DNA from 3 places in the Parageobacillus galactosidasius genome. Region 1 is predicted to be linked to each of the others. Evidence: riboswitches for the same ligand, from Rfam matches in the RefSeq annotation. Region 1 holds a riboswitch; each other region holds the start of a gene.

Region 1 (9,976 bases):
TTATCGGTAACAGAGGCTTCTGTTGTTTCGGAAAATCCTTCTTTTGCGGCGATTTGCAATCCTTCATCGAGGTCAGGGCGAACAAAAAATGATTTGATATATGCCGCAAAGGTCGGGGAAAGATAAGCGCCCGCTGAGATGCCAATCGTTATTGAAGCAGCGGCAATGGCCAGCCACTTTTTCCATTTTGATTTACGTGGGGGTTTTTGTCTTGACTGCTCTTCCATTCTGTAAGGAAGTTCTTTCGCGAATGTAAAAATGCTTTCTGGAACTTGGATATGATCCAACGATTTTCCAATTTTTCGTTTCCAAAAATCGTCTTGAACATTCATCGAAGTTCCTCCTTCCGCTGTCCTTGATAAGATTGATAAAGCAAATTTCGCGCTTGAAACAGCCGCGATTTCACCGTGCCTTCTTTGATTTGGAGAAGTTCGGCAATTTCGCTGATTTTCATGTTTTGATAGTAATAAAGCACAAGAACAACGCGATATTTCATGTCGAGCTTAAGAATATGCGCCAAAAGTTCCTGCTCCTCTTCTTTACTGACTACTTCATCGACTGGCAGGTGATGAGAGTTCGATAAAAACGGAAGCACATCGCTGATTTCGGTATATTGTCTTTCTTTTCCAAGTTTGCGCGCTAAATCAATAGCCCGATGAGTGACAAGCCGGTAAAACCATGATGAGAAATGGTGAATTTCTTTATTTTCGCTGATCGTGCGATAGGCTTCGAGCAAACTGTTTTGTATGGCATCTTCGGCATCATGGTGTGAGCGCAGTATTGTAAAAGCAAGTCGGTACGCTTTCGCTAGATGCGGGGAAACAAGCAGATAAAAAGCATCTTTGTTTCCTTGTCTGCACTGCGCCAAAAGATGTTGTTCATCATGCATACAACCATCCTTTCTTTTGACAAAGTTTTATCTGCATATAAGGCGAAGTCAGGGAAGAAAAGGTTCAATTTTTTATTATGCATTGAAAAAGACTGCTGACGAAATGCAGCAGTCTGGGTTACTTTTCAAAACCATATTCCCGTTCTACTTTGCACACCCGGACTGAATAGCGCTCGTACCATTGCTGCTTTCCTTTTTCTTGCGCGATTTGGTGCGCCGCGTGCGCTTTCCATTGCTCAATGGCCTCTAAAGAATCCCAATAGGAAACGGTGATGCCGGCGCCGCTTTCATTGCGGACGCTGTCGACGCCAAGAAAACCAGGCTGTTGGGAGGCAAGTTCAACCATTTGTTTCGCCATCGCATTATATCCGTGATCTCCTTTGGTTCGCTCCGAGGTAAAAATTACCGCGTAATATGACTTTTCCATCGTTTTTACTCCTTATCCTTTTATGTACTCTTGTCGCTTCACGGTGATTTTGACATCTGACAAGAGGAAAATGCTTGTTAAAATAATGGCTAGGCCGCCGAGCATGCCAATCGTGATTTTTTCGTGAAGGAAGATCACTCCCCAGATGACACCGAAAACAGGTACAAGAAAGGTAACGCTTAATGTTTTTGTTGGACCGACGCTTGCTAGTAAGTAAAAATAAAATAAGTAAGCGGCCGCCGTGCAAAAAACGGCCAATCCCAATACCGAATACACCACGACTGGCGATACTGGTTTCGTTGGGATATAAAAGACCGTCAACGGAATGAGCACGAAAGCGGCGCCTAGTTGCTGTCCAATCGACAACGATAAGGAAGAAACTCCCGTAAACGCTTTTTTGGCATACACACCGCCACAGCCGTAGGAGAACGCGGCCAAAATCGACAGTAATGCGGAAAAAACGGTCTGCATCGACAGCGGAACAGGACTCCAGCCGACTAGCGCAAACACACCGACAATTCCGAAGCCGATGCCGATCCATTTTTTTGCATAAAGCGGCTCGTGAAGAAACCATTGCGAAACAAGCGCGGTAAACAACGGAGTGGTCGAGTTCAAAATGGCCGCTACGGAAGCAGGTAAATGCAGCGTGGCAGCGGCGATCAGTGTAAACGGAATTGCCGCATTCAGCGCCCCGACGATGAGATATTGCTTCCAATAAGCTTTCAGCTCTATGCTTTTTTTGAACATCCATACATACAATAACAGCACGAGGCCGGCGATAAGCACGCGCAACTCAATTGTAAGCACAGGACCGATGACAGGAGAAGCGATGCGCATAAATAAAAAAGAAGCTCCCCATAAAGCCGCAAGCAGAAAAAGAGCAGAAATTTCTTTGGTATTCATATTCCGTCTCTCCTAATGAATTTTTTCTGAATTATATCATATTTTTTCTATTGGCACAGAAGAGATTGATTGACAAGTCGAGTTTTTTATTGACAACGCATATAATGATTGAATATCATTAAATTGAAAATAATATATGGTTTCTGTGTTAAAGGGGAGTAGCTTTAACAGCAAAGTCGTCAGTTCAGGGTCACACCCTCGGCTTTGTTGGCAACGGTGACGTTGTTAGCGAGACCTTTGCCGATATTGGTAAAGGTCTGTTTTTATGAAGACCTTTACCGATTGGGTAAAGGTCTTTTTTTGTGAAGAAAGGAGGAGGATTGGGGAGAATAAAAAGGAGATTCGAAAAAGATGAAATGCAGTATTTGGGGGGATATAATGAGAAAATTATGGAAACGACTGCGTTTCATTGTAAAAATCCGCCGGTTTATCCCGTTTTTCATCGAATTTTTTCGCTCTCGAGAAGTGCCTATGTTTAAAAAGACGCTTTCCATTGTACTTTTAGCGATCTATATGGTGTTTCCGTTTGACATTATTCCTGATTGGTTGGGACTTTTTGGCATCATTGATGATGTAACCGTACTATTATTTATTCTTCAGCAAATAGTAAAAATGGCTCCTTCACATTCAAAAGATAAATACGGTATTTAAAAAAAGGAGGAATGATCAATGGAATTATTTTCGATGGAATTTCTATCTGCACTTTTATCGATTATCATTATTGATCTTGTACTAGCGGGCGATAATGCGATTGTCATTGGTTTGGCGGCGCGAAACTTGCCGAAGCACCAACAGAAAAAGGCAGTCATTTGGGGAACGGTAGGAGCGGTTGTGATCCGCGCGCTTGCGACCTTGTTTGTCGTATGGCTGTTAAAAGTTCCTGGATTGCTGCTGATTGGCGGTATATTGCTTGTTTGGATCGCTTATAAGCTTCTCATTGAAGAAAAAGGTCATGACGTAGAAGCGGGAGGAAGTTTATGGGAGGCAATCCGCACGATTATTATCGCCGATGCATTAATGGGATTGGATAATGTACTAGCGGTAGCGGGAGCCGCGCACGGAAACTTCTTGTTAGTTATATTAGGGTTATTAATTTCAGTACCTATCATGGTATGGGGAAGTACGTTAATTTTGAAGTGGATCGAACGTTTCCCAATTATTATTACAATCGGAGCGGGAGTGCTTGCATGGACGGCTTCGAAAATGATTGTGGATGAACCGTTTTTAGATCAGTACTTCGCCAATCCGGTTGTAAAATACGGATTTGAAATTCTTGTCATTGCTGGAGTGATTGCCGCTGGCACATTGAAAAAGAAGAAGGGTGAAAACCAATTAGAAACAAAAGCCGCCAACGAATGATTGGCGGCTTTTGCTTATAACTCATCAAATCCGTTATCGATGTTCACTTTTGTATATTGCCTTGATTTTTGTTCGAAAAAGTCTGATTTGCCGAGGTCGACTTCTTCATATGCTTTAATCCAGCGCAATGGATTTGTCCGATAACCGTCAAACGGACGGTCAAATCCAAGCTGATGGGCGCGGACGTTGGCGTAAAACTTAATGTAGGCGCTCAAATCGTGCATATCAATGCCATCGATATCGTTGCCAATGATATAATTGGCCCATTCGATTTCCAGCTCTGCTGCTTTAATGAACGTTTCTCGCACAAATTGAGCAAGTTCCGGTGTATTGTATTCTGGATATTCGTTTAGTACTTCTTTGAAAATTTTTGCAAATAAATCGACATGAATATGTTCGTCTCGATTGATGTAATTAATCATCGTGCTTGTCGCGACCATTTTTTGATTGCGCGCCAAGTTATAAAAGAAGGCAAAGCCGGAGTAGAAGAACAGACCTTCTAAAATAACGTCATACACGATCGATTTTAGCAAGTTTTCAACATTTGGATGTTCAGCAAACTCTTTATAGCCGTTTGTGACGAAGTCGTTTCGCTTTCGCAAAATCGGTTCGTTTCGCCAAAACTCAAACACTTCGTCCTGTTTGCTTTTTGGCACGAGGCTTGAAAGAACATAAGAATATGAATGATTATGAATGACTTCTTGCTGCGCAAGCATAATCATCAGCGCGTTAATGCTCGAATCAGTGATATAATCGGCGACTCTTCCGGCGTAATCCGTTTGAATGCTGTCAAGCAACGCTAAAAGCCCAATGATTTTCAAAAACGCGTCTTGTTCGCGTTCAGTTAAATTCGGAAATTGTTTGACGTCTTGGGACATATTGATCTCAAACGGCGTCCAAAAGTTTGCCAGCATTCGTTTATATTTGGCGTACGCCCAAGGATAGGCGATATCATCCCAATTTAGGACGTTTGAGCTTTTGCCGTTAATGATTCTTGTAGAGCGGTTTGGTGCTTCTGGGTCCATGATGATCCGCTTCGTTAATGGATGTGCCATGTTTTATTCCCCCTTGGCATTAACTTGCGCATGATTCACATTCATCGATCGTGCTGGAAGTAGAACGGACGTAATACGTTGTTTTTAGTCCTGACTTCCATGCGGTGAGATGAAGATCCAACAGCTCTTTTGCTTTGATGGTGTTCAACACGTAAAAATTAAACGAAATCGCTTGGTCGATATGGCGTTGGCGCGCCGCATTTTGCTTAATGCTCCAATGCTGGTCAATATGGTAAGCTGATTTATAGTACCACGTTGTTTCGGCGTTTAAATCGGGCACGGTAACTGGAATTTTGTAATCTTTCTTTTCTTCGGCGTACACTTTTAAAAAGATCGGATCGATACTGGCGGTGCTGCCGGCGATAATCGACGTCGAAGCATTTGGCGCGATCGCCATCACATAGCCGTTGCGCATGCCGTATTTGGTAACTTGTTTTTTCAGCGTGTCCCAGTCGACGTTGTCGTTGCGGCGGTATCCGCGTTTATCAAAATAAGCGCCCGTCTGCCAGTCAGATCCCGGAAACGCTGGATAGCTTCCTTTTTCTTTCGCGAGCTCCATACTCGCTTTGATCGCTAAGTAGGCAATTTTTTCGTACAGCTTGTCCGCGTATTCAACTGCTTCGTCTGATTCCCAGCGAATGCCTTTTAACGCAAGCAAATGATGCCAGCCGAACGTGCCAAGTCCGACGGCGCGATATTTTTGATTGGTGAATTTCGCTTGTAATACCGGGATATTATTTAAATCAATGACGTTATCGAGCATGCGCATTTGGATCGGGATGAGCCGCTCGAGTACATCGTCGGTGACGGCACGGGCAAGATTGATGGAAGACAAATTGCAAACAACGAAATCGCCCGGGATTTTTTCAATGATAATCTTTCCATCTTTCGTATATTGTTTTTCCACGACGGTCGGGCTTTGGTTTTGCGCGATTTCTGTACAAAGGTTGCTGCAGTAAATCATGCCGAGATGCGCGTTCGGGTTTTTCCGGTTCACTTCGTCGCGGTAAAACATAAATGGTGTGCCGGATTCTAACTGGCTGCGCATAATGCTTTTCATTATTTCGATCGCTGGCACTTTTTCTTTCGAAAGGCTCTTTTCTTGAACGCATTGCCAATATTTTTCGCGGAAGCTTCCGCTGCCTTTTTCCTCATCATAAAAGTCTTCCAAACTAAATCCCATCACTTTGCGCACTTCATGGGGGTCAAACAAGTACCAATCGCCGCGTTTTTCTACTTGCTCCATAAATAAATCTGGGATGCAGACGCCCGTAAATAAATCATGTGTTCTCATTCGTTCATCGCCATTATTTAATTTTGCGTCCAAAAAAGCGAAAATGTCTTTATGCCAAACATCCAAATAAACGGAAATCGCACCTTTGCGCTGCCCTAATTGGTCGACGCTGACGGCGGTGTTATTAAGCTGCTTCATCCATGGAATCACTCCGGACGAAACGCCTTTAAACCCCCTGATATCGCTGCCTCGGCTTCTGATTTTGCCGAGATAGACGCCGATTCCGCCGCCGGATTTGGAAAGGTTGGCGATGTCTGTGTTGCTGTCGTAAATGCCTTGCAAGCTGTCATCGACGGTATCGATAAAGCAGCTTGAAAGTTGTCCGTAGCTTTTTCCGGCATTTGCTAACGTTGGCGTGGCGACGGTCATATATAAGTTGCTTAGCGCCCAATACGCTTCTTGAATGAACGTAAACCGGCGATGTTTCGGTTCTTTCGCCATTAACGTCATTGCGATGATAAGGAAGCGCTCCTGCGGCAGTTCGTACAAGTTGCGGTCGTAGTCGCGGGCGAGGTAGCGGTCCGCGAGCGTGCGAAGGCCGATATATGTAAACAACTTATCTTTATCTGGATCAATAAGTTTTCCAAGCTCATTGATTTCTTCTTTTGAGTAATCATCAAGAAGAGAGCGATCGTACACGCCTTTAGAAACAAGCGTTGTAATCAACTCGTACAAGCTGCCGTAGCGTTGTTTTGCGTCATATCCGCGTTGTTTGGCCGCTTCTTTGTATAGCTTTTGCAAATAGATGCGAGCGCAGACAAACGTCCATTCTGGTTCTGTCTCACTAATATAGGAAAGGCCTTCAAGTATTAAGTAATTCGTGATTTGTTCCGCAGAAAGCGCATCTTTGCTTTCGATGATGCGGATGATGCGTTCCATATAGCCGTCAGTCTGTAGATGCGGGTAGTCTTTTGTTATATCGCGGATAAAGGAAATAAGACGTTCGCGAGAAAATGGTTTAGTTTGCCCGTTTTCTGAAGTAATAATGATAGTGTTCGCCTGTAGTCCCATCAGTTTCTCCTCCTTGTTTCCATAAAAAAATCCACTCGGGTCGAGTGGACGAAACGACAGTATAAAAAAGGCAAGAGAAGCCCTTTCCAACCATCGTTTCATCTTCTCGCTCCCCGGAGAACATGAAACGCAAACAAGCAAGGCAGGTCTCCTGACTCGTGCTTCATCCTACTCTGGATCCTTCCCGTATGTGCGCCCGAGCGAGCTTTCACATACAGTGGATGTTCCATTTCGTCCACACATACAGTTGCGGGGGCAGTTCTGGATTCTCACCAGATTCCCTATTAAGTCCGGATGGACACCATTGCTTGCGGTTTTCATACTATATTTAGTTGTGGTTTTAGATATATGACACAATATATAGTGTTTTTGTTGCTGATGGTACAAGCATATAATAAAACGATGGAAAATTCAACTACTTTTTATACAGACATGAAAAAATGAGAAATGCTTTTCAAATAGGAAAGCATTTCTCATTTCCGAGAAGTCTGAAATTTTAGCAACAAAAATTGAAGCAACAATCCAATGCATACCCCTGGAATGACAAAAAGCATCGGAAGCCAAATAGGACCGAAAACGATTTCGAAAATTTTAATATGTGCGGAATACATAAGAGCGATCGTGACGAAATAGGCAGAGAACACATAGGGAAGAAAGGAGTAGGGGGACTGTCCACCTCCCGCATCTTTTACCGCATCCCACATGGCGTAAAAGTATAAACATGGATAGAACATTAACCATTGGAAATCAACGACATCAATCGCTTCTTTGTTGTTCCCTAAAAAGCTTAATCGAATTGCTTCATTGAATCGCGATTGTACGTTAATGAGAAATTCCAACAAAATAAACAAAGTGCCTTTGAAGTATTTTTTATTGAGAAGTTGGCCCAATCCAGGCAATGCAATGCTCCACATTAACTGTTCTATTGCCTTCACGTTTCCTAACCCTTTGCTTTGTGTTGTTTGTTGTTGCAATCGAAAAAAGAAGATATAATCATTGCGCAAAAAACTCATGATTATCTTCTTAATATTACATTTTTAACAAATAAAACTACTTTATACTTTTTGGAATAATAAAACAGTTATCCAAAATTCAACAAATTAATATTAGGCAGGAATGTTCAGAGTAAAAAAGATATGGTGATAAAACGACTATAAAAATATTTATCCTTATAATATTTAGAAAATATTCTTTGAATTTTTCAGAATAGTTAATATAATATTATTAAAACAACAAAGGGGGAAAAGACGTGAAAGGATTAAAATCGGTCTTGCTTTGGGGGCTTATTTCCGCTCTTGGGGCGGCAGGGTTTGCCGTTCTTGCATTGAACCGCGGCGAGACGGTAAATGCGATTTGGCTGATTGTCGCGGCTGTCTGTACGTATGCGGTAGCATACCGTTTTTATAGTAAATTTATCGCTCGCAAAGTATTTGAACTTGATGACAGTCGCAAAACGCCTGCGGAAGTGTTTAATGATGGAAAAGATTATGTGCCGACAAACAAATGGGTATTATTCGGCCATCATTTTGCGGCGATCGCTGGCGCCGGACCGCTTGTCGGACCGATTTTAGCAGCGCAAATGGGATATTTGCCTGGCACGCTTTGGATTATTATCGGCGTTGTTTTAGGCGGTGCTGTCCAAGATTTTATTATTTTATTTGCGTCTATGCGGCGCAATGGCAAATCGCTTGGCGAAATGGTGAAGGAAGAAATTGGCCCGGTTACAGGGTTCATTGCATCGCTTGGTATTTTAGGAATCATGATTATTTTATTAGCTGTTTTAGCATTGGTAGTAGTAAAAGCGCTTGTAGGAAGCCCTTGGGGAATGTTTACTATTGCCGCAACGATTCCAATTGCGATTTTGATGGGAGTTTACATGCGCTTTATTCGTCCAGGGCGTGTGGCGGAAGCGTCATTAATGGGATTTATTCTGCTTCTTGTTTCTCTTGTCGCTGGACAATATGTGGCGGAGCACCCGACATTAGCGAAAATCTTTACATTGAAAGGTGAAACGATCGCGATTTTAATGATTGCTTACGGATTTGTCGCATCTGCTTTGCCGGTGTGGCTGCTGCTTGCGCCGCGCGACTATTTGAGTACGTTCTTAAAAATCGGGACGATTGTTGGTTTAGCGCTGGGAATTTTAGTTGTTGCTCCAGACTTGCAAATGCCGGCGCTGACGAAATTTGTTGACGGCACTGGTCCTGTGTTTGCTGGTGACTTATTCCCATTCTTATTTATTACGATTGCCTGTGGTGCGGTGTCTGGATTCCATGCACTTGTTTCGTCCGGTACAACGCCAAAAATGATTGAGATGGAGAGCCATGCCCGCCCGATCGGCTATGGAGCCATGTTAATGGAATCGTTCGTTGCAGTGATGGCAATGATTGCTGCGTGTATATTAACTCCTGGAGTATATTTCGCGATTAATAGCCCAGTTGCTGTGATTGGGCAAGATGTTGTGCAAGCAGCAAAAGTCGTGTCTTCATGGGGATTTACAATTACGCCTGACATGCTGACGGAACTTGCGAAAGATGTCGGCGAGCAAACGATTTTATCGCGGACTGGCGGAGCGCCGACACTAGCGATCGGAATGGCTGTCATTCTCTCTAATGTGATCGGCGGCAAAGCATTAATGGCCTTCTGGTACCATTTCGCGATTTTGTTTGAAGCGCTCTTTATTTTAACGACGATTGATGCGGGTACACGCGTTGGCCGTTTTATGATTCAAGATATTATGGGCACTTTCTACAAACCGCTTGGCAAAACAGATTCGCTAGTTTCCAATATTATCGCGACGACGCTGTGTGTTCTTGCTTGGGGATATTTCCTATATCAAGGGGTAGTCGATCCTCTGGGTGGCATTAATACATTATGGCCGCTTTTCGGTATTGCCAACCAAATGCTGGCAGGAATTGCGCTTTTATTTGGAACGACGGTTTTATTCAAAATGGGCAAAAAAGCTTACGTTTGGGTGACATTGGTCCCAACGACATGGCTTTTAGTGGTAACGATGACGGCAGGATTCCAAAAGCTGT
Region 2 (9,976 bases), on a different contig from region 1:
GATTTTGAAAAACGATGCCGACCTCTTTCCGCCATTTTTGCAATGTTGGACGCCGATAATCCATCTTCTCTCCATTCCAATAGATGTCGCCAGAGTCGGGCCGCAACAGCCCGTTCGCATGTAAAAATAACGTTGTCTTGCCGCATCCATTATGACCGATGAGTGCGCATTTTTTTCCACTGGGGACATGAAGGCTTAATCCTTTTAGCACACATGGTCCGTTCGGATACGTATAATATACTTCATCCATTTTCAGCATCTTCTGCCGCCCTCCTATCATCCAAGCCATAGAAGCAAACTTATGCCGATGGCTGCTTCCCACAGATAACGTTTGTTTTTTTCGTTGTATGTTTCCATATGAACATAGACAATTTCATTGGAAACTCCGCGCGCCCATAAAGCAAGGCGCAACGCTTCATAGGAATGCCATATTTTCTGAAAAAGCTGGAACACCAACATCCCGCCATGCCGCCAATGGCCTCCTCCATTTCTCGCTTTCATCGCTACGTATAGCTCTTCTGCTGCTTTCTCGAAAACAAATACAAACCGATACGTAAAAAATAACAAATCAATGATGATGGATGGTACTTTCATTCGCTTGAACACATACAACATCTCTGGAAACGGGGTAGTCACTAGAAGGAAAAATAAACAAGACCACGCTGCGACCGAACGAGATAGTAAAGACATCACAGTGGAAATTTGCGAACGATCAATAGAAACATGAAAAGAACTGTCAATAGAAACAAGCAAAGCTGGAAAACTGGCCATCAGAAACAATGCCACGACTCCGAGTGTTTTGGCGTAAACTTTCCACGAAACACGCGCATACCCGATAATCCATGCGGCAAGCCAAATCGTTATCATTACTTGTGTTTTCCAGCTCCCTATCATGGCCATCATTAATAATAGAAACGCAAATATCACTTTTTGTTCGGGACGTATTGTCCGCAGGCGGTTATCGTAAGCGATGGTGTCAAACTGCCGGATCATTTTGATTCCTCTCTTCGGTTCTCCCGGCCTTTATAGACACCGATAATGTAGCCAATAATTCCAGCCCCGACTGCCGCCTGCACAGAAAACAGCAACGTTTCCACCTCTCCGCCCGGCGGCTCGAATATGGTTTCCATCCAAGGTTGATAATGAGGAGCGATCTTTTGAATCATTTTTTCCGCCTGGCCATCCGTGCCGCCAAAATCAGAGTGATGAATGAACAATAACGGTGCCACTACCAGTAAAACAGCAATAGCAAGAAGAAAAAGACTTCTCTTCATATTACACTCCCCTCTCTAACTGGTTTAGTTCCTGGCTGCTGTAAGTGGATAAGAAATTCCAAACGACGACCGTAAGCAGCCCTTCTGTAATCGCCAGTGGTATTTGCGTAACAGCAAAAATGCCGGCAAATTTGGCAAACGAAGCGAAAACCCCACCTGTCGCATCCGGGAACGCCAGCGCTAATTGCAATGAGGTGACAACATATGTGGCCAAATCAGAGAAAAATGCAGCGAAAAAAATCGTCCAGCGCCTCGGTATATTCCACTTTTTCCCGAAACGATAAATGCTGTACGCCACAATCGGGCCAATGACCGCCATGGACACGGCATTCGCCCCTAATGTTGTCAATCCACCATGTGCCAGCAATAACGCTTGAAACAGCAATACGATGCTGCCCATCACCACCATCGTCCATGGACCAAACAGCACCGCACCGAGCCCCACCCCCGTTGGATGTGAGCTGCTCCCAGTAACGGATGGAATTTTTAAGGCGGACAGCACAAACGTAAATGCCCCCGACAGCGCAATGAGCAGCTTTAGTTCCGGATGCTCGCGTGTAATCCGAATTAGTGAACGCATACCGATGATAAAAAACGGCAAAAACACTAGCCACCAAAAAATCACCCATCCAACTGGCAAAAATCCTTCCATAATATGCATCGCAAATGCCGATGTGCTGCCGGTAAACGTAAAATAGACGACTAAACCGCAAAGGAAAAGGGCGACTTTCCATTTTTTCATGCTTTCGTTCCTCCCGTTGCTTTACATAATTTCGAGATTCCTAGAGGGGCGTTTGATTGTTTTGACATCATCAATCCTTGCTTCTCTTCATAACGGTACGTTATCGTTTCTTCCAACCATTCCCCATCTCGCAAATGCCTTCGCACAAGCTCCCTTGCTTTTTCCGGCGTCACACCGTTGTACCATACGCCTTCAGGGTAAACGATGACTACACACGCGTCTTGGCAACGGCCATTGCAGCGAGTCCGCGTCGTATGTACAATGCCATCTAACTCCAGCATCGCGATTTCTTCGCGGATGGCAAGCGTTACTTCTTCTCCCCCTTTACGCATGCAGCTGCCTCCATTGCAAATCAGCACATGATGTTTCATTCCGATTAAGTTCCATGTTGTCATGTTGTGTCTCTCCTTTTTTGCAAAATAAAAAGCACCTCTATACGCAGAGGTGCAGAAAAATGCATACAAATATATCAAAAAAAGTATACCATTCTCCCGCACGTCTACCTATAATCCCGTAGGTATCCGTCCGAACAAATAAGGCAGGTCTCCTGACTTAGGATCATCGCTTTATTGCGCCTTCCCGAAGTTTCCTTCAGTGACATGATGCAACAAAGCTCCCCATCACAGTGGCGGGTACCGTGACGGATTTTCACCGTACTTCCCTTTTAAGCCTATTCTCTAATGAGAAAGGCACCTTATTTGTTTGGCATATAATGTCGATTTTTCAAAGAACATTTCTGTTATTAATAGTAGTACAAATTTTCAAATATCGTCAACCACTTTTTTTCAATAAGTCCGTTTTCGCCAATACAATCCCGTCTTGATCAGCGTACACATAGGCGCCTGGTTCCCAACGAACGCCGCCAAATTCGAGCGCAACGTCCCGTTTTCCCTTTCCTTCTTTTTTGCTTTTCACCGGGCAAGTGCCAATCGCCATCACCCCAAGCGGCATATTGGCGATTTCTGCGGAATCGCGAATGCATCCGTGAATAATCACCCCGGCAAGCCCGCGCTCACAAGCGATCTGGACAAGACGGTCTCCGAGCAGCGCGCAATTTCGCGAACCTTTTCCGTCTACGACCAATACGGTGCCCGCTGGAACAGTTTCGAGCGCCTCACGAACGAGCACATTATCTTCAAATACATCGACCGTCGCGATCGGTCCGGAAAATTCCGCTTTGCCGCCGTAAGATTGCATCGGCAGCTGGCATACTTGCAATTCACTTAAAAATTCATCGCATAAATCAGCTGTTTTCATCACAATCTCCTCCTTGCCATGTCTTATATTTGACATCCTTTGTCAAAACTCCTTCTTTTTCAACAAAAAAACAGACAAGCGACATTGCTTGCCTGTTAGAGACTGGGCTAGCTGGATTCGAACCAGCGCATCACGGAGTCAAAGTCCGTTGCCTTACCGCTTGGCTATAGCCCAATGATATTCACGTTATCATTACCGCAAAAAATACCGCTAAATCAAACGTATTTTCCCATAGGCATAACATATTTTTGCCGTAACTGCCAACGTATTTAAGCGGTGTATCTATCTATAGTATGACCGTGTTGATATTGCGATATACGCGCTAAAAATAACAGGTATTACGTTTTTTTAGCGCTTTTTTACTATTTTTATATCGTATACCTTCCTCTTTATACAGCCAATATCCTTCTTCAGAATCCAAAAACATCGATTCATCAACAATACATAAATAAAAATACATTCCCTTTATCACTCTTAAATGGTCCGCATAATACTCTAAAGCTTTCTGGTAGTTATGTAATCCTTCATCATCAGTCGTTTAACATAATTTCCATCGCTTCTGAATATCGTTTCAAATATTATATTTAGACCGGCCTATAATCAGGAAACAGTTTTCGTACTTCTGTTAACACTTCCAACGACTTTTCGTAATAATTACCTAAAACGCGGTAAGTGCTGCCTAAACAAACGAATGCATCTTTTAGATTTTCTTCTTTCAGTCCTAAACGAACCGCTTTCTCACAAAATTCAACTGCTTCTTTTTCCAATCCCATCGAATCATGAACTAGCCCGCAGTGTAAATAAATTTCGGAATCGTTAGGATAAAGACAAACTAAAGAAGTTGTTTTGATTGTTCTAATTTCCCTTCTTTTTGTAATTTTATGGCAAGTGTTAATTGTTCTTTCACGTTTATTTCCCCATTTATCTGCTTATGCAGACGCTTTACAAACAACACATGATCATTTCCTCTGCCATCATAATTACTAAAAACAGATGTCCTGTCGACTACTTGATCTCCTTCCTCAATTTCAATCCCCTTATTTTTACGAAAAGCAACTGATGTACGATTGATGGGTTAAGTAACGCTTTTCAAAAAAGCGTTCATATAACTTCGAATTCCATTTTTTGCTTCCAGTATTCTGGGTGAACACCAACAAAATGAATGTATACTTGTTCAGGAAGGAAAAGTCTATTGTTTCAAGTAAAAGAATATATGCAAGATCGTTTTATCATTTCGGCTAACCGAAACAAAGTTTGTGAGTTCCTTGAGCGTTCTTACTGGGCGAACAATCGGAAAGGGGAAACGATTGTCAAATCCATAGAGCATTATTTGCTTTGTCTTGTACCTAATGGTAGTGTGCTTTTCTATTAAACACGTGAAAAATAATAGTTTCATCCCACTTGAAAAGAGTTGTGAGAATCCATTGTTTCGTTCTTAAAGTACCTCTCTGAATTTCCAGAAAAAGTACTCCAACGCATCGGACAGATACATTTGTCGGAAAATTAATCTGAACCTATACAGATGCTCAAAACGTACCTTCTAGACCGTCCTTAAATTTGATATCGTGGTGTTAAACAAAGACTTCCCGTAGCACTTTCTGTTGATGATGGAGAATCCCCTCTTAATGTAATCGTATCGAATCCAACAACGGTAAATGCAAGGCATTGTTGGTTTTCCAATGTAAAAGTTTTTATGACCGTTGCCCCTTTAGAAAATATAACGTCCACTGTTGTCATTCCAAGCGTAGCACTGGATAGCTCAATGGTTCCTGAAGCAGAAACAACTTTATTTGCTTGAAAAATGACTGTAGGAGTTTGGTTAAAAACAAGCCAATTACACTCCACGCAATCTTGTACAAGTTGGCGTTTGATTCCGCAACAAATCACTGTAGTATTACAACAACTCATTTGCATATCTCCCTTTAACTAGTTATGATTATTCATATGCTTCCATTTCCATTCATTGTGATTCTCCTTCGTAAAAATAGTTACTGTCAATCGGTCCATCCTTCTTTAGGAGCAGTCTGTCTTGCCATTTCGCAACTCTGTCTCCATTCATAAATAAACGGTTTTAATTCATACTCCAGTACATCAACGATTCCGATCATATCCTTATTCCACACATATTGATACAACTCTTTTACAATGGAAAGCAGTCCTTCTTTTCTCTCCATTAAGCTGTTAAAATGGAAATCAACCATCAACTCCAAATGTTCCAATGTGCGAATGAACTCTTCATAGCAGCCAGCATCATTCCCTTGCTTCCAATTTACGATACATGAAGCAATTATGTGCTCAAGCCGCTCCAGTTCCTGTACTATGTTATCCTCCACTTGCATCCACCTTCTCTTTCTTACAATCTTTTTTTCTAATGACCGCTAGACCGCATTGGGACAGTATTTCAAAATGAATCGAACAATCGGGAAAGATGTCTGTCAGTTCTTCCCATTCCAATCCTATGGAAGTGTAAGCAAGATATGGCTCTAATTTAGCCAATGCATCTTTAGTAAGATTAAGGGTAATAATGATTCCATCTTTGGAAAGCACTCTTAATAATTCCCGCCCTATTTTTTTTCGCAACGATTCGTCAAGAACGTGCATAAGAACTCCAAACACCAAAACGACATCGAAGTTTTGATCTTCAAAGTCAAGTTCGTCGGGGTATGCTTCGATAAATTGTATACCAGGTTTTGATAATTTCTTAGCATAATCAACAATTGGATGATAGAAATCGATACCGGCCAATCGTTCCGGCAATACTCCCCAATCCTGAAATTTTCTTAACCATCTTCCATCCCTGCACCCTATGTCCAGAACAGAAATTTGTTGAAAATTGTCATAACCATATGCCGATAACGTTTTAACTAATTTTCCTTCGTCCAGTTGCCCATGAAATGAAAAATAAAAATCATCGATTTTCACAAGTTCCTCTATCCATTTCAGCAAACGTTCTTTTTCTTTTTTTATCCGTTCTTCTCTCTCTTTTTGCTCAATGTATTCTCGATTGGGAAGAAACTTTTTCCACCCTATTTTTTGATACCAATATAAATTCTTTATAATTTGATCCAGCATGTTTTTTATTTTAAGATTCATTGTATTAATAAAATTTTTGTTTGTCATTATTTCTTCCCGTGACCACATGACATCAAGCAAGTCTTTCGCTTCTTTTTTCGTTTCTTTCAATAGATCTTTTATCTGCTCTTTTTCAGCTACTGCTTTTTCTTCAGGATTCACTGGTACTTCACTCCCCTTTATAAACTTATTCATTTGAAGTTGTCTCCTCTAGAGGGAGTTTTTCAACAGCGATTTGAAAATTCCTGATGAGACTTTTACAAATTACACATAAGTTATCAAATAATTCCATTTGGATTTGAAGAGCATAGCGGAGTTTTTCAGGAGTGTTGATGACACCTAGTTCGTTCATCTGATGATATCCGAACATTATGACTTGTTGAAAAAACTGGTCGTGTACATGTCTATGAAGAAATTTCATTATATGTTTGTTGTTTTGTTCAAATTCCTGGCGTAACTCTTGCCCTGCACCATATTTATCCTTTTCTAGCAACTGCTCAACGATTATCTTTCTTTCAGAAGTCAACTGATTGAGGGCGCGATAGATATCCATATACTTTATCAGTTCGATCCTTAGACTTTTTATTTTATTTTTCCGGGTCGATATATCTAAATTTTTTTTACTTTCATTCAGTAACGTATCCAGTCTGTATGGCAGGCTTGCTTTGCAATATTTTTCGATCACGTTTGTCAGCGTGTCGCATGTGGTTCCTTTGATTTTGGCACCGCCTTCGGTAGCATTGATGACTGTAACATGCGATGTCTGCTCAATCAGCCGTTCAAGTCCTTTCCGAAACTCCACCCATAGGGGATTCGATGGAACGAATGAATCCTCATTTCCTTCCACATAAACGATTGGCAGAGATTTCACCTTCTCAATATACTCCTGTACATCCTCTGTATACTTCGATTGTTTGCTATGAGTAAGTCCATCTAACCCGTAAGCAAAATTTTGTCCGACGAAAACAATCGGATTTGCTCCCATATAGACAGCTAACTCATAAGCAAGATGAGAGACATTCAAGCCTGCATATAGTCCGCTTCCATCGCCAACTATTCGATTGATCCATTCACTCGTAGACTCGAAACTTCGAAAAATAGGAACTTTAGGTCCTGCAAACGAGGCAAAAGTTCGCGGATCCGCAACAGCAAGAGCAAGTAAGGTAATGTCCTCTGGATACTTCTTGTTTTGAAAATGGTATAGATAGCTTTCTGGAGTACGTTCAAGTACACAAATGGCATCCGGTTTAATACCATTTTTCATCAATGGAACAATCGCTGACTCGCAGCAGAGAATCAATCCTTTTCCTTTAACCCGCTTTAATTCATGCATGTTTTGATCCAAAGACGGACCATTTGCCACAATAAACGCTGGAACATTAGTAAACTTATCCTTTAAACTGCTTAAATACGGATTCTCCAATACAATTTCAGCATTTTGAATCATGTTATGAAGTCCAAGCAATGAATCGTAATGATCATTACCAAATGCGGTGATTTGCTGTGTCAGTCGTTCAAAAACATGAGATTGAATGTTTAAATACTCTTTTTTAAACAGTCTTGAACTTGGCGTAAACAAGACGGAGGGAACAGTCAAATATAATAAGCCATAAGTTGAAATCAGATTTTGAAAATAATGCGAAAACTCCTCGAATGGACCAAGAAAAAAGATACATTTGTTGTGTGCACGGAAAATCGGCTCTAAATCGAAATAATGAAGCATTGCGATAAAAATAGGAAGGTTTTGTTCAAACACAACAACCACAGTATCCTCATGCACTCTTTTTAATAGTTCAATCAAAGGATATCCAAAGCCACATCCGTAAACAAAAAGCGTACTCATTTGGTTAAGCGGCAACTGATTGCACCAATTCTTCGCTTGTTCCCACGGATTCCTGCTGTTAATATGTTTTACCTTCCCATCTTTCTTGTATTTGCAGATAGGATAACCTTCCTCCGTATAGACGATATCAACCCATTTCCCTACCTCGTCTAAATCAACCTTTCGTATTTGTTGTTTTATATATTCAGGAAAACACTGTAAGTTTTTTTGAAACAACTCATTTCTTTCGTATAAGTTTGTGGGCGGCTTTGCCATGAACCTCACAACCCTTTCATTTCGAATGGAATTTAGAACGGATTAAAATTAATCGTTATATTTAATTCACCTGACGCAAAGTTGCTGTCTGAATTCATTTGGATCGTATCCACCCCAACAATCACAAATGATTTATACTCACCTGTTTGCACGACCAAGGTGAACGGAAGCATCCCGCCACCAATGCCCCCCCTTAAAAAATTCACGGTTACCGGACCTTTAGAAGCACTGTTATTAAGAACATAACCGCTGATGGCTGCCACTTGGTCGGAAGAGTAAGGAAAAATAGGCGCACCGAGAGTCCTCCACTGTATACTGATTTGGTTTGGAATAATTCGTGGTGAATTACAACATTTTTTCGAACAAACCACACTTGGAGCCTCCCCTCTACCTTGGCGAATTGCAATGATGTCCAATATTGACGATTCACAATATTATTTAATCGTTGTTTTATTATATTCTGAAAACGGTAGGAGAGTTGGTCAATTAACCTGTTATAATCAAAAATGATGAATACATCTAAGGTTTTATCATTTTTTTAAATAGTTAAAAATAGAGGGAGACCCAAAAGAGATGGGCACCCTCCATTTCGACACCTTCTATTTCTTATTCACTATAGTGGGTTGTTGTTTAGAACAACGTTAAGATCACCAGTTGTTGATGTACCAGCAGCAGTGGCATTTATTTGAATATTGTCTGCTCCAAGAACAAAGAAAGCTTGGTATTGACCTGGTGCAATATCTAAAGTTGTAACTGTAGCTGTTCCATTTCTAAATGTTACAGTTGCACTGCCAGATCCGGCGTTGACTAAGGCATACCCAGTTAACGCAGGAACATCTGATCCAAATTGTGCGTCAAAAAAGGTGGTAGCGGCAGTACCCGCGTTAAATTGAATTTCAACTTGTTTTGCCGTTGACTGCGGTTTAGCAAAAAGTCCACCTGACATTCATATCCCCTCCCTCCTTGTCTGACGTAATAATAAATATATTAAATGTTTCAGGTTTTGTCTCCGACATGCGACCTAGGGTTTGAGTGGATTTTAAAAAACGGGGACAAAAAAAGACTATGATAACTATACATCATAGTCTGAAAACCGGTAAAATCAACCGCAATAATTGCTTTCGTATAAGGAAAAATTTCTTTTTTGTTCCACTTTTATTTATAACAATATATCCCAACTTAATGGTGTTCCTTGTTTTACGTTTTTTTTCACTGCTTTTCCAAGCACTAAATCATAATATTTTGGTGCTAATCCATAACCTGGTCTAATAATCCTAATATTTTCTTTCGTTAATTTTTCTCCAGCTTTCATATCTTTTGCGACATAAATGGATCTTCTCAATTTCAATGATGCTTTTTCTTTCTCTGTCGGGCCATACTTCACCTCACCTAATGCTTGCCATGCTCTTTCTGTTTCAATGACCAATGCTTTCATTTCTTCTGGTTCCATGGAAAAAGCAGAATCAATCCCACCATCTGCCCTTGATAAAGTGAAATGCTTTTCAATGACTGTTGCTCCTAATGCAACACTGG
Region 3 (9,976 bases), on a different contig from region 1:
TCGATGTTCCTGTTGCATAGGTGCTTGTTTCAGGATCGACAATTTTTTCATCGTATAATGCTTTTGTTTTTGCTTCCGTCGCCGTCATTAAAGCCTGCACATAAGCGGCATCCGTCAACGTTCCGTCGATAAATACCATAATGTTAATCGTGCCGACTTTTTGGCTTAATTCCTCTCGTTTCCACGCTTGTGCGGCATCAACGGCATTTCCTACTCCAGCGGTAACAACGGTCCATACAGAAAACGCATCATGTTTCTCATACATGCAGACGGCATCTTCGACAGAAACAGCGGTCATCATTCCAATCGTTTTTTGGACGGGAAAGCCGCGGCGCCGTAAATAATGTTTCATTTCCGTTTCCGCATCTTCGCAATCATAATCTTTTGAAACTTGACGATTGACAAAATGAGTCGCCCATTGAAAGCCTGATCCGACAAGCGCGGAAGATAACACCTTAAGCGGCTCGGTTGCGGTTACAACGACGCAGTCCTCCAACATTGTCCACGCGAATCGTTCGCGCAGTTCGTTATGTTGTAATATCGGAAATTGCCATTCCCGTAAAAACGCCATAAGCGGTTTAGAGACGGTCGGATGTGCTTGCCTGCTTACGGACGCGTGAAATACAGAACGGAAAATCTCAGGTTCCATCAGCTCTTCCGGCGTCCCTAGCGCGACTACCTCCCCGTTTTTTAACATTAAAAGCCTGTCACAATATAAACTAGCGATGTTAATATCATGAAAAATCGCAATAACCGTTAACGCTTTTTCCTTCGCCGAGCGGACAAGCTGGTCCAATAGCTTCATTTGCTGGGTAATGTCCATATGATTGGTCGGTTCGTCTAGCAATAAAAGCTGAGGCTGCTGCGCAAGCGCTCTTGCTAAATAAACACGCTGACGTTCTCCCCCACTCAAACGGTCAATCCCTTCTTCTGCTTTTTCCATTAGCCCAACTTCTTCGATTGCTGTTTTCACCGCTTGTTCATCTTCTTCCGTCCATGTCGGAAATAGACCGCTTTGATGGGCATATCTTCCAAGTTCCACTGTTTCTTTTACCGTATATCCGAATGCCGCATCAACCGTTTGCGGAAGCACCGCGGCAAAACGAGCCCATTCTTTTTGCGAAAAAGAACGAAGCGGCCGGCCGTTTACTGTTATGCTTCCGTTTTGTAATAACAACTCCTTGCTTAACAGTTTCAATAAGGTCGTTTTCCCGCTCCCATTTGGCCCTAAAATCCCAAATACTTCTCCCTTTGCTACGGTAAACGTTACATCATGAAGCACTTGTTTACGATGATAGTGGTAAGAAACATGGTTTACTTCAAGCACATTCATCACGTCTTTCTTCGCATTCTTCGAAAAAATAGTAGTGCAAATAAAGGTGCGCCAATCAATGAGGTAATTACGCCGATTGGCAATTCTCTCGGTGAAATAATCGTGCGTGCCAATAAATCAGTAAGAACAAGAAAGGCACCGCCATACAATAGGGAAAGCGGTAACAGAAGACGATGGTTCGGACCACAGACGAGGCGAACCATATGTGGAACGACCAATCCGACAAAACCGATCGTTCCGGAAACAGACACCGCCGCGCCAGTTAGCAGCGAAGCACCGGTTAAAATCATCACTTTTCGCTTCAACACATCGACCCCGATATGCATAGCGGCCGACTCCCCAAACGCAAAAGCGTTCAGTTCGCGCGCATTAAAAAGCAGCATGATCACTCCGATGAGAAAAAACGGAAGCATCATCATCGTATATTTCCAGCCGCGCATCGCTACGCTCCCCATCAGCCATGCAATAATTTGCCGCAATTCTTCTCCGGTTAGTGCAATCATTAAGGAAATAAGTGCGCTGAAAAACGCCCCGAACATAATTCCAACTAGGATGATGGTCTCTACGGACATTTTTCGCTCCACCGCTCGTGTAAATAAAAGAACAAGCACGAGCGTCACAAGGCCAAATATAATGCTGACAATAGGAAGCGTAAATGTACCAAATAACGGTAATTGAATACCGAAGAAAATGACAAAAACAGCACCGACAGAAGCACCTGACGACACGCCGAGCGTATACGGATCGGCAAGCGCATTTTTTAACAGCCCTTGAAACGCAGCTCCCGCGACCGCCAGCGACGCCCCGACAAGAAACGCAAGCACAACGCGTGGAAGGCGGATCGCCATCACGATTTGCACGAGATCATCGGGAACATCGCCGGGCAACGGCAACCCAAACGAGATCGAAAAAATAATCTTGATAATAGTAGAAAAGGGAATCGATAGAGAACCTATCGATATCCCCAGCAAGAGCGAAGTAATAACGACCGTTATTGCAACTGCATACATCCATATATTACTTAAAAATATCCGGGTAAATTGTTTTTGCAAGTTCCTCTACTCCTTCGATCAAACGTGGACCTGGACGGCTTACTAAGTCTGTATTTACATCATACACCCGTTTGTTTTTCACCGCCGGGACATCTTTCCAAGCAGGACGGTCCAACACTTGCTTCGCTCCGCCGTATGTTGTAATAATGACATCCGGCTTGTACGCGACCGCTTTTTCTTCCGTAACCATCGGCCACCCTTCTAAATCACCGGCGACATTTTTCGCGGAGATCGCCTGGAGCATCTCATCAATAAACGTTCCTTTTCCAGCAGTATAAATTTCTGGAGCTGGTGATATTTCGACCCATACTTTTGCTTGATCTTCCTCTTTAATTTGCTTTGCTTTTTCTTTTATAGCTTCTAATTTTGTTTTCATATTTTGGATGATTTCTTGTGCTTTGTCCGCAGTTCCTGTCGCTTTGCCAATTAATTCGATTGAATGATATACATCATCAAACGTTTTCGCGTCATAGACAACCAATACAGCAATACCCGCATCTCTTAATTGCTGAAGCCCATCTTTCGAGTTATGTGCGCTAGACGCATGGGCAAGTACTAAATCTGGCTTCAACGAAATAACTTTTTCTACATTAAACTCTAAGCCGCCTATTTTTTCCTTATTTTTTACATCTTCCGGATAGTTATCAAAATCGCTGACGCCAACGATTTTGTCTCCTAATCCCAACGCATAGGCAATCTCTGTGTTGCTTGGAATTAAGGAAACGATTTTTTTTGGCTCAGACTGTATCGTTACATCCTCGCCTAATCCATCTTTTACCGTTACCGGAAACGCCGCTTGTTCCGTTTTCGGTTCTTCTTTTTTTGCAGGCTCTTTGTTTGTGTTCTCTCCATTACATCCAAACAAGAAGCCAAATGTAAGGATGAATACGAGCAACATGACATACTGTTTCCATTTTTTCATTTTTTGTTCCCCCTTCTTTATGTAAAATAAAAAAACTCATTCCTAACTCGGAATGAGCGAGAAACGGCAATATGTATACACGAAGGCAGCCACCGTTGCCGTTTCCTCATCTCACCCCCCGAAGATAGGAAACTATAAGCGAACAAGGCAGGTCTACTGACTCATGCTTCATCCTACTCTGAACCTTCCCATACGGCAAACGGCGCTTGCCATTCCACCGTACAGTGGCGATTTCATTTCGTCAGCATTTACAGTTGCGGGGACAGTTCTGGACTTTCACCAGATTCCCTATTAAGCCATTAGGAGCGAATCGCTCCATTCGGCACCTTGCCGCTATTGTATAAAATTGTCGAACAATTGACAGTTATAATATTAAAGGAAGAAAGATCGTTTGGCAATAAAAAATTCAAAGTTTCAATGTTTTCAATTCATTAAAACCCCCGAACTTTTAGCGATTCGGGGGTTACAATGCAATTAATTATTAATATACCGTTCAAACACAAAGCCGAAGTCTTTCACCGTATATTTTGTTTTCGCGTCAACGAGCCATTGAAACGCAAGTTCATTCACCGCTTTGAAATCGGCAACGAAATTATTTGTGTCACTTTTCACTTGCCCGAATACGTTTGCCGTCAATTCCAAACTTTTATGCGCGTACTCGAGCTTCGTTTTGTTTTCATGGCAAAGCTCAGAGATGGCGAGCAGCGATTTATATAAATCTTTTAGTTCTTCTAAATGCCTTTTATGGACGTCAATCGAATAGGCATGGGCGCCGATTTTAAACTTAATCTCCACGTCTAAATCGACCGTGCCTGCCGTTTCGAGCGACACATCGGAAATCGTATGTTTGTAATAATCATAGCGGCGCAATACGCGTTTTTTGCTTGTTGCGCTCGTGCCATCCAAATGAATAAGCGCTTTATTGGTAAAGCAATACTCATCCGATTTCGATTTAATTAAGAAATAAATCTTTTCCCCATCTTCATGCATCACGTAATCATCGGCATCGACTTTATCATAGTTTTCCGGTTTAATAACCGAGCCGATATCGCTTAATCCAAGCACATCGGCGGCTACTTTTCCAAACATCGTGCAGCTCCTCTCCTTATTTAAAAAATGGTAATTACTTTTATTGTATCATGAGTAAACGGAATATCCCTAAAATTTTTCTATTTTTTGAAGAATAGTGAAACTTTTCATGCTATAATAAACGCATCACTAGTTGGAAAGGATAGATGCCTTATGTTTCGCATTCGTCCAACTTGTTCTGTTTGCAACAAAACAATTGAAAAAAATGAACCGATTTATGTTCATATGAGATATCCGGCATACAGAGGAATGGTAGAAATCAAGGCATTCCTCCAACAGGAAGGCAAAATCATTTGCGAAGATTGCTTCCAACAAAAAACGAAGAAGGAATAATCATCCTTCTTCGTAACAGCTCTATCATGACACAATCAATATATGTTCACTATCTCAATGGGGATCTTGCCATGCGAATATACGTATGACGTTTGCCGCGAATGGCGATGGAATACGTCATAATGTTTTCCGGAATGGCGATTCCGTGATAGCCGGCGTCACCGATATGGTATAAATCTGCTCCTGCCATTTTGCTTGCAAGCGCGATTTGACGAATCGTATTCTCATCCGCCCCTTCTTGGCTTGTACCGATCGTAAGCATAACAAGCGCCCCATGTTCATGTGCAACCCGAACAAGCTGTTCTGTTTTGTCTAATGTCACTCCCGGTACGGTTCCTGGGGCCGGCATAAGAACGACGTCAGCACCGGCACGAATAAAACGCACAACGACTTCTTCGGATACAATGCCTTCTCCCGTTTCGTTGGCAACGCCTGCTGCGTGCATTTTCCCCGCGATAATAAGACCGTCTTCTCCCAAAACAGATCGCGCTGTTTCAATTGCTTTCACAATTTCATTATTCGTAACGCCTGTTTTCGGATTTCCTGTTAAGCAGATAAAATCAAAACCTAGACGCTTTGCTTCTTGCAATGATTCTTCCGTTGCCATCCTTCCTTTTGGAAGCGAAGCAAAATTCTCTAGCTGCTTCGCGTTCGGGTCAATAGGCTCTAAATTGACGCCAATTGGACGTCCTGTCAGCTGCTTTAGACGTTCCACCATCTGATTCGGCTCATTCGTATCCAAACCGTTCACAACCGGCTGAAACACATCGAACATATTCAACAATAGCAAATCCGCCCCAAACGCGGCCGCCAATTCTGCATTTGTCACCGCTGGATAAAGCGGCGCAAAGGCTCCAATGACTTCCGCGACGATTACCCTTCCTTCTGACGCTTGAATCGATTGTTTTAATTGTTTCCCAGTCATCTTGCGAAAATCAGAAGCGCTGCAGTCCAACAGCCGTTTCATGGAAACACTCCCCTTATTGTATTATGATCCTCGTATGCTAGCATTTAGCCCATTCCAATAAAGGAATGGGCCGTCCATTTTACTTTTTTATAATTTTTTCAGTGCATTTGCTAAAAATTCGACATCTGTACCAACAACGACTTGCAAATCGGTTTGATTCAGACGGAGTACGCCTTTCGCTCCTAAACGCTTCAATTCAGCTTCATTGACTTTTGACATATCATTTACTTTTAAGCGCAAGCGTGTAATGCAATTGTCAATTTGCGCAAGATTTTCTTTACCGCCTAATGCCTCCATATATTTTGCCGCAAGATCTTCGTATTTTGCACCCGATTGCGACACGCCGCTGCCGATAAACTCGCCCTCTACCTCATCTTCGCGTCCCGGCGTTTTCAAATCTAGCTTCGTAATAAGGAAATAGAATACAACGAAATAGACAATCGCATAAATGAGTCCTTGAACGATTAACAAATAAGGTTTTTGCGCAATTCCGTAGTTTAAGAAAAAGTCAATCGCACCGGCTGAGAAAGTAAATCCATGATGAATGCCGAGCATCGTCGCAACTGCCATCGAAAGACCTGTTAACACGGCATGAACAACATAAAGAAGCGGGGATAAGAACATAAATAAAAATTCAATCGGCTCGGTAATTCCTGTTAAAAACGATGTGAACGCCACTCCAAGAAGCGCTCCGGCTACCGCTTTGCGCCGCTCTTTTTTTGCCGCCGCAATCATTGCAAGCGCCGCTGCTGGAAGACCAAACATCATAATCGGGAAAAATCCTGCCATGAAAATACCGGCATCTGGATCGCCCGCAAAGAACCGCCGTGAACTACCCCCACTTAATTTTCTAGCGAAAATTTGAAGTGGGGGCTTCCAAAGAAGTTTGACTGCTTTAAGCAATCCTTATTCTTTGAGGCGTGTCCACTTCGCCGCTAGAGCATAAGACACTCAGGTCTACAGCTTTACTTTTCTTTAAGATGTTTAATGCGCCATTGACATCAGCATTGATTAGTTTGCCAGACTTTGTTCGATACAAGCCGCGCTTAATACGTTTGCCACTGAACTTATATTCTTTTGGATTGTCGGCATTATATTCAGGAATCTCATCCCCGTCAAAAAAGCTGGCTTTAGACGTATATGACTCTTCCTGTTTGAAGAATTTAATGCCAAAGCCGCTGGATTTTCGTTTTGGAAAAGGTTCTGGAGCGAAAAGCAATCTCGCTAATATAGTTGCATGCTTGGTTAAACCGTTTCATTGTTTCCAGCAGCGCATGAAACTGTTCAAGAGTTGGCATTAATTTAATCTTGAGAGTGCAGAGCATTCTTGATTCACCTACCTTTCTAAATCCAGTGTACTTATATTGAACGAAAAATTCAATATATACTGAAAATATAAACCCCGCCTTCCTCCCACAGCTAAAGCAGTGGGCTTCCGGCGGATGTTCTCGTGACAATCGGAACAAATCGCTTCCCGCCAAAAAAGCCAAGCCAATCCGGCAGCTTGATATCATGATAGCGGTTATATAACAGACCGGCAATGACACCGGAAAGGATCCCGCCTAGTACAGACATGTTGATGTCTTTATCAATGGCCGCTGTTCCTTTCGTTAATACAAAGTAGCCAATCGCGCCGGCAAGCGCCGCGGCGCCGCTTCCGTCTTTCGCGAACCCGACAGCGACCCCGATCGCAAAAATAAGCGCTAAATTCGAAAAAATGGCATCCCCTGTCGCCGCGATAAACGGAATATCCAATAAATCTGGCTGTCCTAGCCGAAGCAACAACCCCGCTGCCGGCAAAACAGCAATCGGCAGCATTAGAGCTTTTCCAAGCCGTTGTAAAAATCCCAACATAGAAACTCCCCCTCTTTTTATTTTGCGCGTTCCATCTCAATCGTGAATTTGTAGCGGTCGCCACGATAAACCGATTTGACGACTTCTAACGGCCGCCCGTTGTCTAAATAGCTTCTGCGCAGCATTAACAACACAGGCGCGCCTTCTTTCACTTGCAGCAGCTCCGCCTCCATCTTGCGGGCAACAGATGCCTCCAGCACTTGCACGGCGGAGCGAATGGACAAACCTGCATTTTTTTCGATAAACTCATAGACGGAACCGCTTACAATTTCACGCGTTAATGCTGGAACAAGCGAGCATGGGATATAAGACGTTTCCAGCGCCATTGGCAACCCGTCGGCAAGACGAACGCGGCGGATTTCGTAAAGATCCGCTCCTTCGCGGACGTCGAGCAGCTGTGCTAACGACGTACTGGCAGGAACAATGTTGAAATCGAGCACATTTGTTCCAGGTTCCATGCCACGCGCGCGCATATCTTCCGAAAAACTTGTAAGCCCTTTCAGCGGCTGTTCGATTTTTGTCGCGGCAACAAATGTTCCTTTGCCGCGTTTTCTTACTAAATATCCATCATTCACTAAGTTATTGATCGCCTGTCGAACAGTCATTCGGCTAATATCGTATGTTTCTGCCAGTTCCCGCTCGGACGGAATCATTTCTCCCGGCTTGAGCTGCCCTTTTTCGATCATTTCTTTAATTCCTTGCTCTAATTGATAGTAGATAGGAAGCGGTGAGTTTTTGCTAATCATTTTGCATACACCTTTCGTTTTTCATCTGGTACAAGCGACAATGCATCTTGATCAGCAATTACCGTGACGTTCGGATGAGTATGAAGCACCGATGCCGGCACATCTGTAGTCACGGTTTCTTCGAACAGCTTCGCCATAATTGGCGCTTTCGCCGTTCCTGACGCTAATAGCAATATATGACGGCTTTTCATAATCGTTGCGATTCCCATTGTAATCGCTTGGCGCGGTACATCATCTAAAGATGGAAAAAAGCGGGCATTCGCTTGCCGTGTTGACGGCGCCAGCTCGACTACATGCGTCGGTGCCGAAAACGATGTCCCTGGCTCATTAAAACCGATATGTCCATTTCTTCCAATTCCTAACAGCTGTAAATCAATTCCTCCCAAACTTTCAATTAGCTGTTCATAGCGTCGACATTCCGCCTCCACATCATCGCTTGCTCCATTTGGAATATATGTTTGCGAAAGCGGGATATCGATATGGGAAAATAAATGTTGATTCATATAGTAACGATAGCTGTTCGGGTGATCGGGTGACAAACCAATATATTCATCTAAATTGACCGTACGAACGTTTCGACAAGATGTTCCATTTTGGCGATGATCCTCGACTAATTGTTTATATGTGCCAAGCATTGTCGATCCCGTAGCAAGACCAAGAACGGAATCAGGTTTTTCCTTTACCTGGGCAATAATGATGTCAGCCGCCTTTTGGCTCATCTCTTCGTAGTTGGCTGCTTCAATTAATTTCATCGTCTGATCCCCCTTTTTTATTTTGAATAGGCAAGTTTACCACGGCATATCGTCATCACAACATGATGCTGTTCGTCTAATACGACAAGATCAGCGTCTTTCCCGGCGCGGATGCTTCCTTTTTTGTCTGAAACGCCTAACTGCTTTGCCGGATTCCAGCTAGCCATGCGGATAATATCTTCCAGCGTACAGCCTGTAAAAGACATGATGTTTTTCACCGCATCGCCTAATTTTAAGATGCTTCCAGCCAATGTGCCATCTCGTAATGTTGCTTTTTCTCCTTGAACAATGACGTCTTGGCCACCAAGTTCATATATACCGGCGCCGAGACATTTCGCGCGCATCGCATCCGTAATTAATATGAGACCATCACAGCCTTTCATTTTGTACGCAAAGCGGACCATTTCCGGCGCAACATGAATTCCATCGACAATTAGTTCACATACAACTTCATCGTGCATAAGAACCGCTCCGGCAACTCCCGGCTCGCGATGATGAATACCGCGCATGCCGTTGAATAAATGAGTGGCGTGGGTCACTCCTGATTGAATGGCGGCGGTTACTTGTTCGTAAACCGCATCGGAATGACCGATCGAGGCGACGACACCAGTTTCTTTTAAGTATGCCGCAAGCGCCAATCCATTCTTTTCTTCCGGCGCCAGCGTGACAAGACGAATATGTCCATTCGCGATGTTCTGCCATTTTTGAAATAGTTCGATGTTTGGTTCAATAATATTTTTTGGATGCTGCGCTCCCGAGCGTTTTGGAGAAATAAATGGACCTTCTAAATGAATGCCAAGCACCTCTGCTTCTCCGGGTGGATTGCTTCTATATATATATTGCGCAACGTTTTGCAAAGCACGTTCAATATCCGCAATCGGTGCGGTCATCGTCGTCGCTAAAAAACTTGTTGTTCCTTCCTTTGGCA

The links. Region 1 has a riboswitch for cobalamin ahead of B9L23_RS03540 (ribonucleoside-diphosphate reductase subunit alpha). Riboswitches for the same ligand answer to the same signal wherever they lie in the genome.
Region 2: another riboswitch for cobalamin. It lies ahead of B9L23_RS10000 ((2Fe-2S) ferredoxin domain-containing protein); the one in region 1 lies ahead of B9L23_RS03540 (ribonucleoside-diphosphate reductase subunit alpha).
Region 3: another riboswitch for cobalamin. It lies ahead of B9L23_RS13715 (ABC transporter substrate-binding protein); the one in region 1 lies ahead of B9L23_RS03540 (ribonucleoside-diphosphate reductase subunit alpha).

Annotation. Positions count from the first base shown of each region.
Region 1 covers NZ_NDYL01000001.1:644,841-654,816, forward strand. The annotation lists gene B9L23_RS03505 (DUF4179 domain-containing protein) at 1-332, opposite strand, end outside; gene B9L23_RS03510 (RNA polymerase sigma factor) at 329-889, opposite strand; gene B9L23_RS03515 (antibiotic biosynthesis monooxygenase family protein) at 1,008-1,316, opposite strand; gene B9L23_RS03520 (DMT family transporter) at 1,329-2,219, opposite strand; gene B9L23_RS03525 (YkvA family protein) at 2,598-2,870, shown strand; gene B9L23_RS03530 (TerC family protein) at 2,889-3,578, shown strand; gene B9L23_RS03535 (ribonucleotide-diphosphate reductase subunit beta) at 3,593-4,633, opposite strand; gene B9L23_RS03540 (ribonucleoside-diphosphate reductase subunit alpha) at 4,653-6,938, opposite strand; cobalamin riboswitch at 7,063-7,260, opposite strand; gene B9L23_RS03545 (hypothetical protein) at 7,412-7,873, opposite strand; gene B9L23_RS03550 (carbon starvation CstA family protein) at 8,188-9,976, shown strand, end outside.
Region 2 covers NZ_NDYL01000002.1:136,105-146,080, reverse strand. The annotation lists gene B9L23_RS10020 (energy-coupling factor ABC transporter ATP-binding protein) at 1-259, opposite strand, end outside; gene cbiQ (cobalt ECF transporter T component CbiQ) at 277-993, opposite strand; gene B9L23_RS10010 (energy-coupling factor ABC transporter substrate-binding protein) at 990-1,274, opposite strand; gene B9L23_RS10005 (energy-coupling factor ABC transporter permease) at 1,276-2,016, opposite strand; gene B9L23_RS10000 ((2Fe-2S) ferredoxin domain-containing protein) at 2,013-2,411, opposite strand; cobalamin riboswitch at 2,537-2,728, opposite strand; gene rraA (ribonuclease E activity regulator RraA) at 2,788-3,273, opposite strand; tRNA gene B9L23_RS09990 (tRNA-Gln) at 3,376-3,447, opposite strand; gene B9L23_RS09985 (tetratricopeptide repeat protein) at 3,858-4,079, opposite strand; gene B9L23_RS21365 (hypothetical protein) at 4,106-4,228, opposite strand; gene B9L23_RS09975 (S-Ena type endospore appendage) at 4,825-5,181, opposite strand; gene B9L23_RS09970 (hypothetical protein) at 5,268-5,606, opposite strand; gene B9L23_RS09965 (class I SAM-dependent methyltransferase) at 5,596-6,540, opposite strand; gene B9L23_RS09960 (motility associated factor glycosyltransferase family protein) at 6,533-8,443, opposite strand; gene B9L23_RS09955 (S-Ena type endospore appendage) at 8,476-8,814, opposite strand; gene B9L23_RS09950 (S-Ena type endospore appendage) at 9,057-9,389, opposite strand; gene pseI (pseudaminic acid synthase) at 9,603-9,976, opposite strand, start outside.
Region 3 covers NZ_NDYL01000002.1:832,738-842,713, forward strand. The annotation lists gene B9L23_RS13705 (adenosylcobinamide amidohydrolase) at 1-1,333, opposite strand, end outside; gene B9L23_RS13710 (FecCD family ABC transporter permease) at 1,333-2,385, opposite strand; gene B9L23_RS13715 (ABC transporter substrate-binding protein) at 2,351-3,307, opposite strand; cobalamin riboswitch at 3,437-3,651, opposite strand; gene B9L23_RS13720 (PH domain-containing protein) at 3,782-4,396, opposite strand; gene B9L23_RS13725 (Fe3+ hydroxamate ABC transporter substrate-binding protein) at 4,550-4,729, shown strand; gene B9L23_RS13730 (DUF7916 family protein) at 4,779-5,696, opposite strand; partial or broken gene B9L23_RS13735 (glucose PTS transporter subunit EIIB) at 5,784-6,533, opposite strand; partial or broken gene B9L23_RS21165 (RNA-guided endonuclease TnpB family protein) at 6,592-6,870, opposite strand; gene B9L23_RS20135 (hypothetical protein) at 6,860-7,021, opposite strand; partial or broken gene B9L23_RS13745 (PTS transporter subunit EIIC) at 7,146-7,550, opposite strand; gene B9L23_RS13750 (GntR family transcriptional regulator) at 7,568-8,296, opposite strand; gene nagB (glucosamine-6-phosphate deaminase) at 8,293-9,048, opposite strand; gene nagA (N-acetylglucosamine-6-phosphate deacetylase) at 9,066-9,976, opposite strand, start outside.